Regions from separate parts of the Shewanella sp. SP2S2-6 genome, predicted to be linked through region 1. Evidence: predicted binding sites of a transcription regulator. Region 1 holds the regulator's gene; each other region holds the start of a gene.
The links. The regulator sigma-54, encoded in region 1, starts transcription at its own class of promoters, with help from an activator protein. The targets are predictions, from matches to a motif close to GTTGGCACGNNNNTNGNNT.
Positions count from the first base shown of each region.

Region 2: a site for sigma-54 is predicted at 2,039-2,057, ahead of Q4Q57_RS09355 (YccF domain-containing protein). Genes of this name have one in related genera too.
Region 3: a site for sigma-54 is predicted at 1,608-1,626, ahead of Q4Q57_RS17395 (superinfection exclusion B family protein). Genes of this name have one in related genera too.

Region 1 covers NZ_JAUOEQ010000022.1:6,085-9,366, forward strand. Annotated here, with positions in the region: gene ptsN (PTS IIA-like nitrogen regulatory protein PtsN) at 1-335, opposite strand, end outside; gene hpf (ribosome hibernation promoting factor) at 338-625, opposite strand; gene Q4Q57_RS14665 (RNA polymerase factor sigma-54) at 654-2,132, opposite strand; gene lptB (LPS export ABC transporter ATP-binding protein) at 2,240-2,971, opposite strand; gene lptA (lipopolysaccharide transport periplasmic protein LptA) at 2,968-3,282, opposite strand, start outside.
Region 2 covers NZ_JAUOEQ010000010.1:21,957-25,238, forward strand. Annotated here, with positions in the region: gene Q4Q57_RS09345 (M14 family metallopeptidase) at 1-585, shown strand, start outside; gene Q4Q57_RS09350 (alpha/beta fold hydrolase) at 582-1,511, shown strand; gene Q4Q57_RS09355 (YccF domain-containing protein) at 1,542-1,949, opposite strand; gene Q4Q57_RS09360 (pyridoxal-phosphate dependent enzyme) at 2,235-3,233, shown strand.
Region 3 covers NZ_JAUOEQ010000031.1:24,145-27,426, reverse strand. Annotated here, with positions in the region: gene Q4Q57_RS17405 (bacteriohemerythrin) at 1-367, opposite strand, end outside; gene Q4Q57_RS17400 (DUF3149 domain-containing protein) at 682-813, shown strand; gene Q4Q57_RS17395 (superinfection exclusion B family protein) at 955-1,566, opposite strand; gene Q4Q57_RS17390 (ATP-binding protein) at 1,735-3,282, shown strand, end outside.

The DNA of each region.
Region 1 (3,282 bases):
TGCTGCTGACATTGGTCTGCAGGCACCAGTAGTGCAAATAAAATATCAACAGGTTGCTTATCGATAGCATCGAATGCTATCGGCTCTTCACACTTAATGAGTATGGCAATGGGCTGATCTATATCGGCTAGTCGACCATGTGGAATGGCGATGCCGTTACCTATACCTGTGCTCCCCATCTTTTCGCGCGCCACTAGGCTTTCGAATATCTCTTGAGATGAGAGGGTCGGGTACTGGGCAGCGACTAAGTCGCTGATGAGTTCCAGTACCTTTTTCTTGCTGCCCGGAGTGGCGCAGGTAGTGCACTCCGGCCGCAGTATGGTACAAAGTTCCATTATTAGTGTTTTGTTAACTTCTCTTTGTGTTTAATAACCTGACGATCAAGCTTGTCAATCAGGGCGTCTATAGCGGCATACATGTCAGCATGCTCTGAAGTAGCAAAAACTTCACCACCGATAAGATTTATTCTCGCTTCGGCAATCTGTTGCATTTTCTCGACATTGAGCACAACGTGCACATTATTGATCTGTTCGAAATGGCGTTCAAGTTTTGAAAACTTTTCTTCTACATATGCGCGTAACGATTCGGTAATTTCGACATGGTGTCCACTCAGGTTTATTTGCATAGAAACGTCCTCCGATATCCACTGTAGGTTATAAACTTTTACGCTGATTAGAAGGCGGAATGAGCATAGCCTCTCGGTACTTCGCAATGGTTCTGCGGGCTACGTTGATCCCTTGTTCTGCCAGAAGTTGTGCCATCTTACTGTCGCTCAATGGTTTTTTCTGGTTTTCCGCTGCAACCAGTTTCTTAATGAAGGCTCTGATTGCTGTGGATGAGCACTCCCCACCATCGTCAGTACCGACGTGGCTAGAGAAGAAGTATTTTAGTTCAAAAAGTCCCTTAGGGGTATGCATGTATTTCTGGGTTGTCACCCGTGAGATGGTCGACTCATGCATTTCTACCGCTTCGGCAATATCGTTCAGCACCATAGGTTTCATGGCTTCTTCACCGTATTCAAAGAAACCTTGCTGATATTGGACGATACAGTTCGCCACCTTCAACAGGGTATCATTACGGCTCTCTAAACTCTTGATAAACCATTTAGCCTCTTGCAGATGACCACGAATAAATTGGCTATCGGCTTGGCTTTTAGTGCAGCGCGCCATCGAAGCATAATGTTGATTTACATTGATTTTTGGCATGCAGTCAGGATTAAGCTCAACCACCCAGCGGCCATTTTTCTTCGACACTGACACATCTGGGATGACGTATTCGTCATCGTTGGGCGTAATCAATAAACCTGGGCGAGGATTGAGGGTTTGGATAAGCGCGATGCCGTCTCTTAACTCATCCTCTTTTAATTTAGTCTTACGCATCAACAATCTAAAATCGCGGGCGGCGATCAGATCTAAATGATCTTTGATCAGCATGCGGGCGTTTTCTAGGTTGGGCGTGTCAGCGGCGAAATGCGATAGTTGGATCAACAGGCACTCGCTTAAATCGCGGGCGGCAACACCAATGGGATCAAAATGTTGAATGCGCTTGAGTACGGCTTCGACTTCGTCGAGCTCAACCTCAGAATTGCCCATGGCTTCGAGGATTTCGTCAGTGCTTTGGGTGAGATAGCCTTGATCGTCGATGGCATCAATAATGGCGGTGGCAATGGCTAAATCGGTTTCAGAAAACGGTGTGAGGTTTTTTTGCCATTCTAAGTGTTCATACAAGCCTTCACTGGTCTCACCTTGGAAGGGCATATCGTCTTCACGACTGCCGCCGGGGCCAGAATTAGGGGAGGCGGTGAACACTTCATCCCAGGTGGTGTCCATGGGGAGTTCGTCGGGCATGGATTCTTTGGTTAAGGACTCTGCCGTGTCTATGGTGGAGCTGTCTTTCTCTGGCGGCAGAGTGCTCGATTCACTGAAATCCGTATCGGAAAGCGTTTGGTTTACAGGGTCTTTAGTGGCGTCGAATTGATCCTCTTCCAGCTCGAGAAGGGGATTAGAATCTAAGGCTTGCTGGATCTCTTGCTGCAGTTCTAATGACGACAGTTGCAACAGACGAATGGCCTGTTGTAATTGTGGCGTCATGGTTAACTGTTGACCCAGTTTGAGCTGGAGTGACGCTTTCATGTTACCGCTGATCCCTACGTTATTATTGTTGGATGAGGTCGCTTGTTATCATCTTGAGTGGAGCCCAATGCTGGCACAAATTGCCTTCATTGGCTCCGCTTGATTAACTATAGCCTGAATTGTTCACCTAAGTACACAGCCCTAACTTGCTGATTGTCTAAGATCTCTGCAGGTGTTCCTTCGGCAATCAGGTTTCCGTGACTCACAATATAGGCATGTTCACACACATCTAATGTCTCGCGAACATTATGGTCGGTGATCAACACGCCAAGGCCACGACTTTTGAGCTGTTCGATAATCTTTTTAATGTCGATAACTGAAATCGGATCGACACCCGCAAAGGGTTCATCGAGCAAAATGAACTTAGGATTTGCCGCTAACGCCCGTGCAATTTCTACACGGCGACGTTCGCCACCCGACAATGACATACCTTGGCTGTCACGGATGTGGGTGATGTGGAATTCTTCGAGCAGATGCTCGAGTTGTTCTTCCCTTTGCTCTTTCTTCAATTCTTTGCGCGTTTGCAGTACGGCCATGATGTTGTCATGGACGGTCAGCTTACGGAAGATACTGGCTTCCTGCGGTAAGTAACCTATGCCTTTGCGGGCGCGCAGGTGCATAGGATCTGCGGTTAAATCATCATCGTCGATAAAGATGTGGCCTTTATCGCTTTTAACCAGACCGACGACCATGTAAAAGGTGGTGGTTTTACCCGCACCGTTTGGGCCGAGTAGTCCAACAACTTGACCTGTCTTTACCGTTAGACTGACGTCTTTAACCACTTGGCGACTCTTATAACTCTTCGCCAGATTTTGTGCTCTTAGGGTGATTTGGGTCATTTAGAGTCCTGCTTTTTCACAGGTTTATCCGCTGGCGCGTCTGGTTTGGCATCATCTTGATAGTTTTCTGGCTGAATAATAGTGATCACGCGATCGTCACCATTACCTGTGCTCTCAGCAATCAATTTTTGCTGGATGATGTTATAGCGGATCACATTACCCGTCACTTGGCTACCTGCTTGATCTAACGAAGCTTGGCCTTTCAGTGTCAGGGTACGGCTTGCCATATCGTAACGAATTTCTTTCGCGCTCGCCGAGGCTGGACGACCATCGTCTAACACTTGGCTGTAAGTTGCGGGGTTACCAGTGGC
Region 2 (3,282 bases), on a different contig from region 1:
TATCGCGGCATGGAGGGAATGGAGCTTGAAACCGCCGGTTTAGTTGCCTATGTACAGCAATTGCTGAGCCGCAGCACCAGTTTGATTTCCCTCGATGCTCACTCAGGCTTTGGCTTGAGTGATCATATTTGGTTCCCCTACGCCCATACACGTACCGCCTTCGAAAATGCCAATTATATTTTTTATCTAAAACAATTATTTGAACAGAGTTATCCACATCATGGCCATTACCGGCTTGCGCCGCAGAGCCAGTTCTATCGCACCCATGGGGATATTTGGGATTACCTCTATCGCCAGCATCAAGTGGCCGATCCCCATGCACAGGTACCGTTTCTGCCTTTGACATTAGAGATGGGGTCCTGGGCTTGGATAAAGAAAAACCCAAGGCAAATATTTAATTTTGCAGGTTTTTTTAATCCGCAGAAAACACATCGTCACCACAGAATTTTACGCAGGCACACAGTGCTGATGCAATTTATGATGGAAGCGGCCTACGCCCAATCGTTAGAACAGTTAACGCCTGAACGTTTGGCTGAACTCACTGAGTGCGCGCGGCAGTATTGGTATCGGGAGCCACAGTCATGACAACTTGGGTGTTACTGCGGGGATTAATGCGTGATCAACGCCACTGGCATGGCTTCGATCAACGACTGCGACATAAAGGATTGCGAGTACTGACCCCAGATTTGCCGGGTAATGGGACGTTATCCAATAAGGCCAGTCCGCTGAAGATTGCCGATTATGCCCATGCCGTGTGGTTGCAATTGGATGAGCAGGTGCAGGAAGGCGAGACTATTTATCTTCTCGGCTTGTCTATGGGCGGTATGTTGGCGCTGGAAATGGCGCACCAGCGGCCTTGGCAGATAAGGCATGTTTTTGTATTAAACAGCAGTGCGGCGAATTTATCGCCTTGGTATCAAAGACTTAATCCACTGAATGCATTGAAGGCGTTTTGCTTGCGGGCTCGGGGTAAAGCCTTACATCCCATCGAGTCGACGATAGTGCGTTTAACCAGTTTTCGCCATCGGCGAGATTGCGATTTAATTGCCGAATGGAGTGAATTTCGCCGCGAATCCTCGCCAACTATCCGTAATGCCTGGCGGCAACTGTGGGCGGCTTTTCAATATCAGTGTCCATTGACCGTGGAAGTACCAATAAGTGTGCTCTGCGGTGACCGTGATGCGTTGGTGAGCATGGCATCGAGTAAAGCTTTAGCGCAGCACTTTCACACTGATTTGATAGTATTAGCGTATTGCGGCCATGATGCGGCCATTGATGCCCCTGCAAAACTGGCACATTACCTGTTAGCGATTGCGACGCCGACTAAGCCGCAAACTGAGGTTCAAGAGGATGATGAACCTGCCCATGCTCAATATGTCCATACTCAATATAGTTGCAATGATTTACTGGAGGAGGAAATGGCCTTCATTGAGGCGATATTTTCAGAATGGGATGAAAAAGCGCTATCCATTCTCCACAGTAAATCATCGACAGTAAATCATCAGCAATGAACAGCGCTAAGACGGATAACTCACTGCCTATTAGGCTTTAGCCACGACGGTTTGACCTATCGGTGTTAGGCTGAGTAACGCCAATTTAAGATGCTGTATTCCAAAGGGAATACCGATAATAGTCACAAAACAGGCTAAGGCATGGGCCAGGTGGCCTATGGCTAACCAGATCCCAAACAGCAAAAACCAAATGATATTTCCCACCATGCCTAGGGCACCTGTGCCTAAATCGTCACGTCCGGTCAAGTGGCGACGGTTGATTTGTTCTTGGCCAAATGGCCAGAAGGTCATTTCGCCGATAACAAAGCAGGCGCGGCCAAAGGGAATACCAATAATGCTGATAAAACACAGGATACCTGCGAGCCACCAAGCGAGTCCCATCACAAATCCACCGAGCACAAACCAAGCGATGTTGAATATTAAGCGTAATACTGCCATTGAAAACTCCTTAGGTTACTTTTTTAGCCTTTATCGTTAGCTGTAATGAATGCCGTTAGCTTTGATAAACTGAATATATGTCAATGACTAAGCGAGAAACGTGCCAATTATTTTGTTTTCAAAAATCAATGCCTTACATCCACCTGTTTAAGCTTTATTTGTGATTTTCACTAATTCTTCGCTAAATTGCTAATTTCTTAAGAGCAGAAGATCAAAGGTGGCGTTAAACTAGCCATTCCATCCAATGGCTTAAAAGCCAGAGTATTTAATCGTTTGAGTAGCCTGATGTTTGCAAATTCCCCCGTCGATATTTTTGCCTTTGCTGGTCGAGAAATATTTCTAAAACGTGATGATTTATTGCATCCAGCGTTTAGCGGCAATAAAGCACGTAAATTCGGCTACTTTTTAGATCATGAGTTTGCCGGCATCACCAAGGTGATAGGCCATGGCTCACCCTTAGCGAACTCTTTGTATTCCCTATCAACATTGGCCAAGATGAAAGGCTGGCAGTGTGATTTTTATGTTGACCATATTGCCAGTCAGATTGTTAAGCATCCCACGGGGAATTACGCTGCGGCATTGGCAAATGGCGCCAATATTATCGACTTAAGTGAGTTAATGGCGCAAAAGCTGGCGTTTACTCAGTCGCAGGATGAACCTCAGGTTTTATCTGACCTTAATGTTAGTTGTGACCCTGCTTTGCAAACGGGTGGTGCGCGACTGAGTTGCCAAGAGTATATCGAGACTCAAGTACTCGCGAATGAGCCGACGGCGCTTTTTATCCCAGAGGGTGGGCGTTGTTCCTACGCTGAATACGGGGTAAATGTATTGGCGCAAGAAATAGTGCAATTTGCGCAGGCGAATGATTTAGTCGATTTAACAGTATTTTTACCGTCGGGGACGGGGACGACGGCGTTATTTTTAAATCAGTACTTTATTCGTCAGCAAACGGCGTTTCGCGTCGTGACTTGCGCCGTGGTGGGCGGCGATGATTATTTACGTTTACAATTCTCTATGCTTAATCCAAATACTCTCGAGCATCCACATATCGTGAATGTCGGCAAAAAATATCACTTTGGTAAACTCTACCCTGAATTCTATGCCATGTGGCAGCGGGTTTGTGCCTCAGGAGTTCAGTTTGAATTAATCTACGATCCCTTAGGTTTTATTGTGCTTGAGGATTACTTACAGCGTAGTGAATTAGGTCATGTGATGTATTTGCATCAAGGCGGATTATTGGGGAATGAGACTATGTTGCCGCGTTATCAGCGTAAATTTGGCTAAAGTAGCTAAGCCCACGGTGCAGGATATTTACTTAGTGACGCTAAGACAT
Region 3 (3,282 bases), on a different contig from region 1:
TAATATCTGAGGCGACTTTTTTCATGCCTTCGCAGGTATCAGACAAAGATAAAATGGTGCGGCTGACATCCTCGCCCATACGATTAATGCTATGCACAACCTTAATGAAGATGCCCGCATCTTTCTCTTCTAATTGATAACTTAAATCCCCTTCGCCTAAATGATGGGCGGCGCGCTCAAGCTGCCTTAAATTGCGAATTAATTTATTGATGTTGAAAATTAAAATGCAGGCGAGCGCGCTTAAACACAGGATGGCGACAAAGTGCCCTGTGGCAACTAAACAATAGAGTGGATAAATCAGCAACAGCAGTGGCGCAAAGATAGAATTATATCCCATTGAATCCTTACGACTTTTATTAGAATCCATTTTTTACTCCTTTAAAAAACTGATATTGCCGCATTCATATTAAACAAGGGCGAATAGATGGAATGCGCGTTAACTAAATAAATAACGAACTCATTGAGTAGGTTAATCCTAGACGCTAACAGAAGATGAAACAAAGCCAAGTTATTTGAACTCATCACTGTTAAGCATAGCCTTAAACTTGACCAAGATCACAGAGTTAACTAAGAGTTATCGCTTTGTATTCCTATGTCGATTTTTTATTGATCGAGATCAGTATTTTGGCTATCGAATATCGCTAATTTAGAGAGGACTTCACAGGAAAGAGGATTTCAGTCATGGCATTTTGGTTAGATCTAATGTTTGGTAACCCCATAGGCTTACTTTCAATGATCGTTATCTTTAGCACAATAGGGATAGTGTCCTATATCACTTGGATGTTCATTGTGAAGTCGGCACCGAAACAATAGTTTTTGCTCCAGTTGTTCTTCATGTTCTTGTATAAATGCAAAATCTAGGGGGTTTTTATCACCCCCATTTTTTGTTATCTCACTTTTCCGATTACTGCAACTTACCTAAGCCAGCACTCATGCGAGCGAGGCAAAACACGCCTATGCGGCGTGTTTTCTGTTTTGTACTAGACCATTTAAAAACTGCGGACGTGCCTTAATCAACGACTGCATTTCCTCTTGGCTCGGCTCACCCGCAGGTAAACGCAGCACATCGCGGTTGAGGTACATGCGAGCCTTCATAGCAATCTTATAATCGGCTGTCGGTCCCTGAATCGCATAATGGCGCTCGTTACCTAGCTTTTCTAAGATACAGGCATTCAATAAACTTTTTACGGCAGGCTCATTTTGCGGCAGAGTCAAAATCGTGGCGCCCTGAAGAAAAAACTCTCTGACTAACGCCCGCTCAGCGGGATCAAGCAACTTCACTTTAGCTTCAATCGTCTCAATAACGCGCTTATCACTTAAATGACGAATTGATTCATCTAAGCCTAAGTTAATCAGCTGACTCAAAAAATAGGCGATAGAGATGATTAGACCTAATCCAACAAAATGAGCATGTTCGGGCACAAATTTATCGAGCGCCAGCACTGCCAACGCATTAGGAGGAATAAGGAGTAAGACAGTACAACTCACCATTAGCCACAGCATGACTCTAAACATCATTTTCTTCGGGCTAAAAAACTTAACTGAATCCAGCTTGAGTTTAAACATAGTGCTATCCCAGTGACAAAAAATTGAACTTATTGGCTAATAAGCAAATTTAATGCCACAAATGAAGACATATTTCATTGATTTTATCTGCGAGAAAATGCACTTTCTGGATCTGTAGGTCTATGCTTATAAGCATCTCAAGCCGCTATTGCATAAAGAAAATTTAAGATGCTGACATTCTTTAGCCAACTTATCAAAAGTCCCATAGGCAGGCACCTGACCTTGTCTATTGTACTTTTTAGCTCTGTTATCACCTTAATCACCACTGCGTATCAATTGATCAGTGATTATCGCAATGACGTTGTGCGTATCGACAGAGTGTTTTCCAATATGGAAAAAGTGAATTTAGATGTGCTCGCCGCCAGTATTTGGGTGATTGACGAGCGGCTGATTAACACTCAGCTCAATGGCTTAATTCAGTTGCCCGATATTAACTACATTTCGATTAAAGATGACAGCGGCCAAGCATGGAATGCAGGCGAGCAAAAGCAAGAACACTCCTTAGATAAAACCTTCCCGCTAGTTTATAAATCCCCGACCGAGAGCATTAATGTCGGTACACTTGAAATACAAGTCGATGTCGATGCCATCTATCAGCGCTTGTATGATAAAGCTATTATCATTTTGCTCTCTAACGGAATAAAAACCTTCTTAGTTGCTGGATTTATTCTGTTTTTAGTATGGTTCAATATCACCAAACACTTAGATAAACTCAGCCAATACTGTAAAAATATCGACCTAGATCACGAATACGAGCCACTGCAATTTGCCCGCCAAGAAAAAATTGATGAGTTCAAACAAGTCGCCGACTCCATCAATAGCATGCAAGTGCAACTGAGAAGCTCCTTTGGCGCCTTAAAGAAATCTAAGACTGAACTGCAAACGGCCCTGGAAGACAGAGAGCGGCTACTCAAGCTCGAACGTAGCTATAAAGAAGAACTCGCCAGGCAAGTTAAAGAGAGAACCATAGAGTTAGAACAATCCCTTAGCGCGCTAAAACGGGCGCAACAAGTGCTGGTTGAGCAAGAGAAAATGGCGGCCTTGGGAGGATTGGTGTCGGGGGTTGCCCACGAGATCAACACACCGATTGGCATTTGTTTGACGGCGGCGAGTGCGCAGCTGAGCCATATTGAAGAGCTGATCGACCTGATCCACAGCGATCAAGCCACCTTAGACGAAATCAATGAGATCCTTAATGAGTATCAAGAAAGCTGTGAACTCATAGTCCGCAATATCACCAAAGCCAGTAGTTTGATCCAAAAATTTAAGACGATCGCTATCGATCGCAGTCATGAAGAACACCAACCTTGTAACTTAAGTCAGCAACTCCACGAGATTTTGGAGTCAACATTGATTATGCATCCGCATGTCAACGCCGTTACTGAAATCAGCGTAGAACCCACACTCAATATTCAAACCAATATCAGCTTATTGAATCAGATTGTTAGCAATATTCTGTCGAACGCCTTTACCCATGCTTTCCATGGACGCGAAGATAATCTTATCCACATCAGCGCCACAGTGGATGAAGATTCGATTCTAATTAGCATCCAAAATAATGGTTTAGAAATTCCAGCCGATGTCGCTGAACACATGTTCGAGCCATTTTTCACCACCAATCGTAATAAAGGCGGCACGGGCTTAGGATTATCAGCAGCCTTTAATGCCGCCACGCTGTTGAAAGGCACTATGAGTTATCGCGCAGACTCAACACTT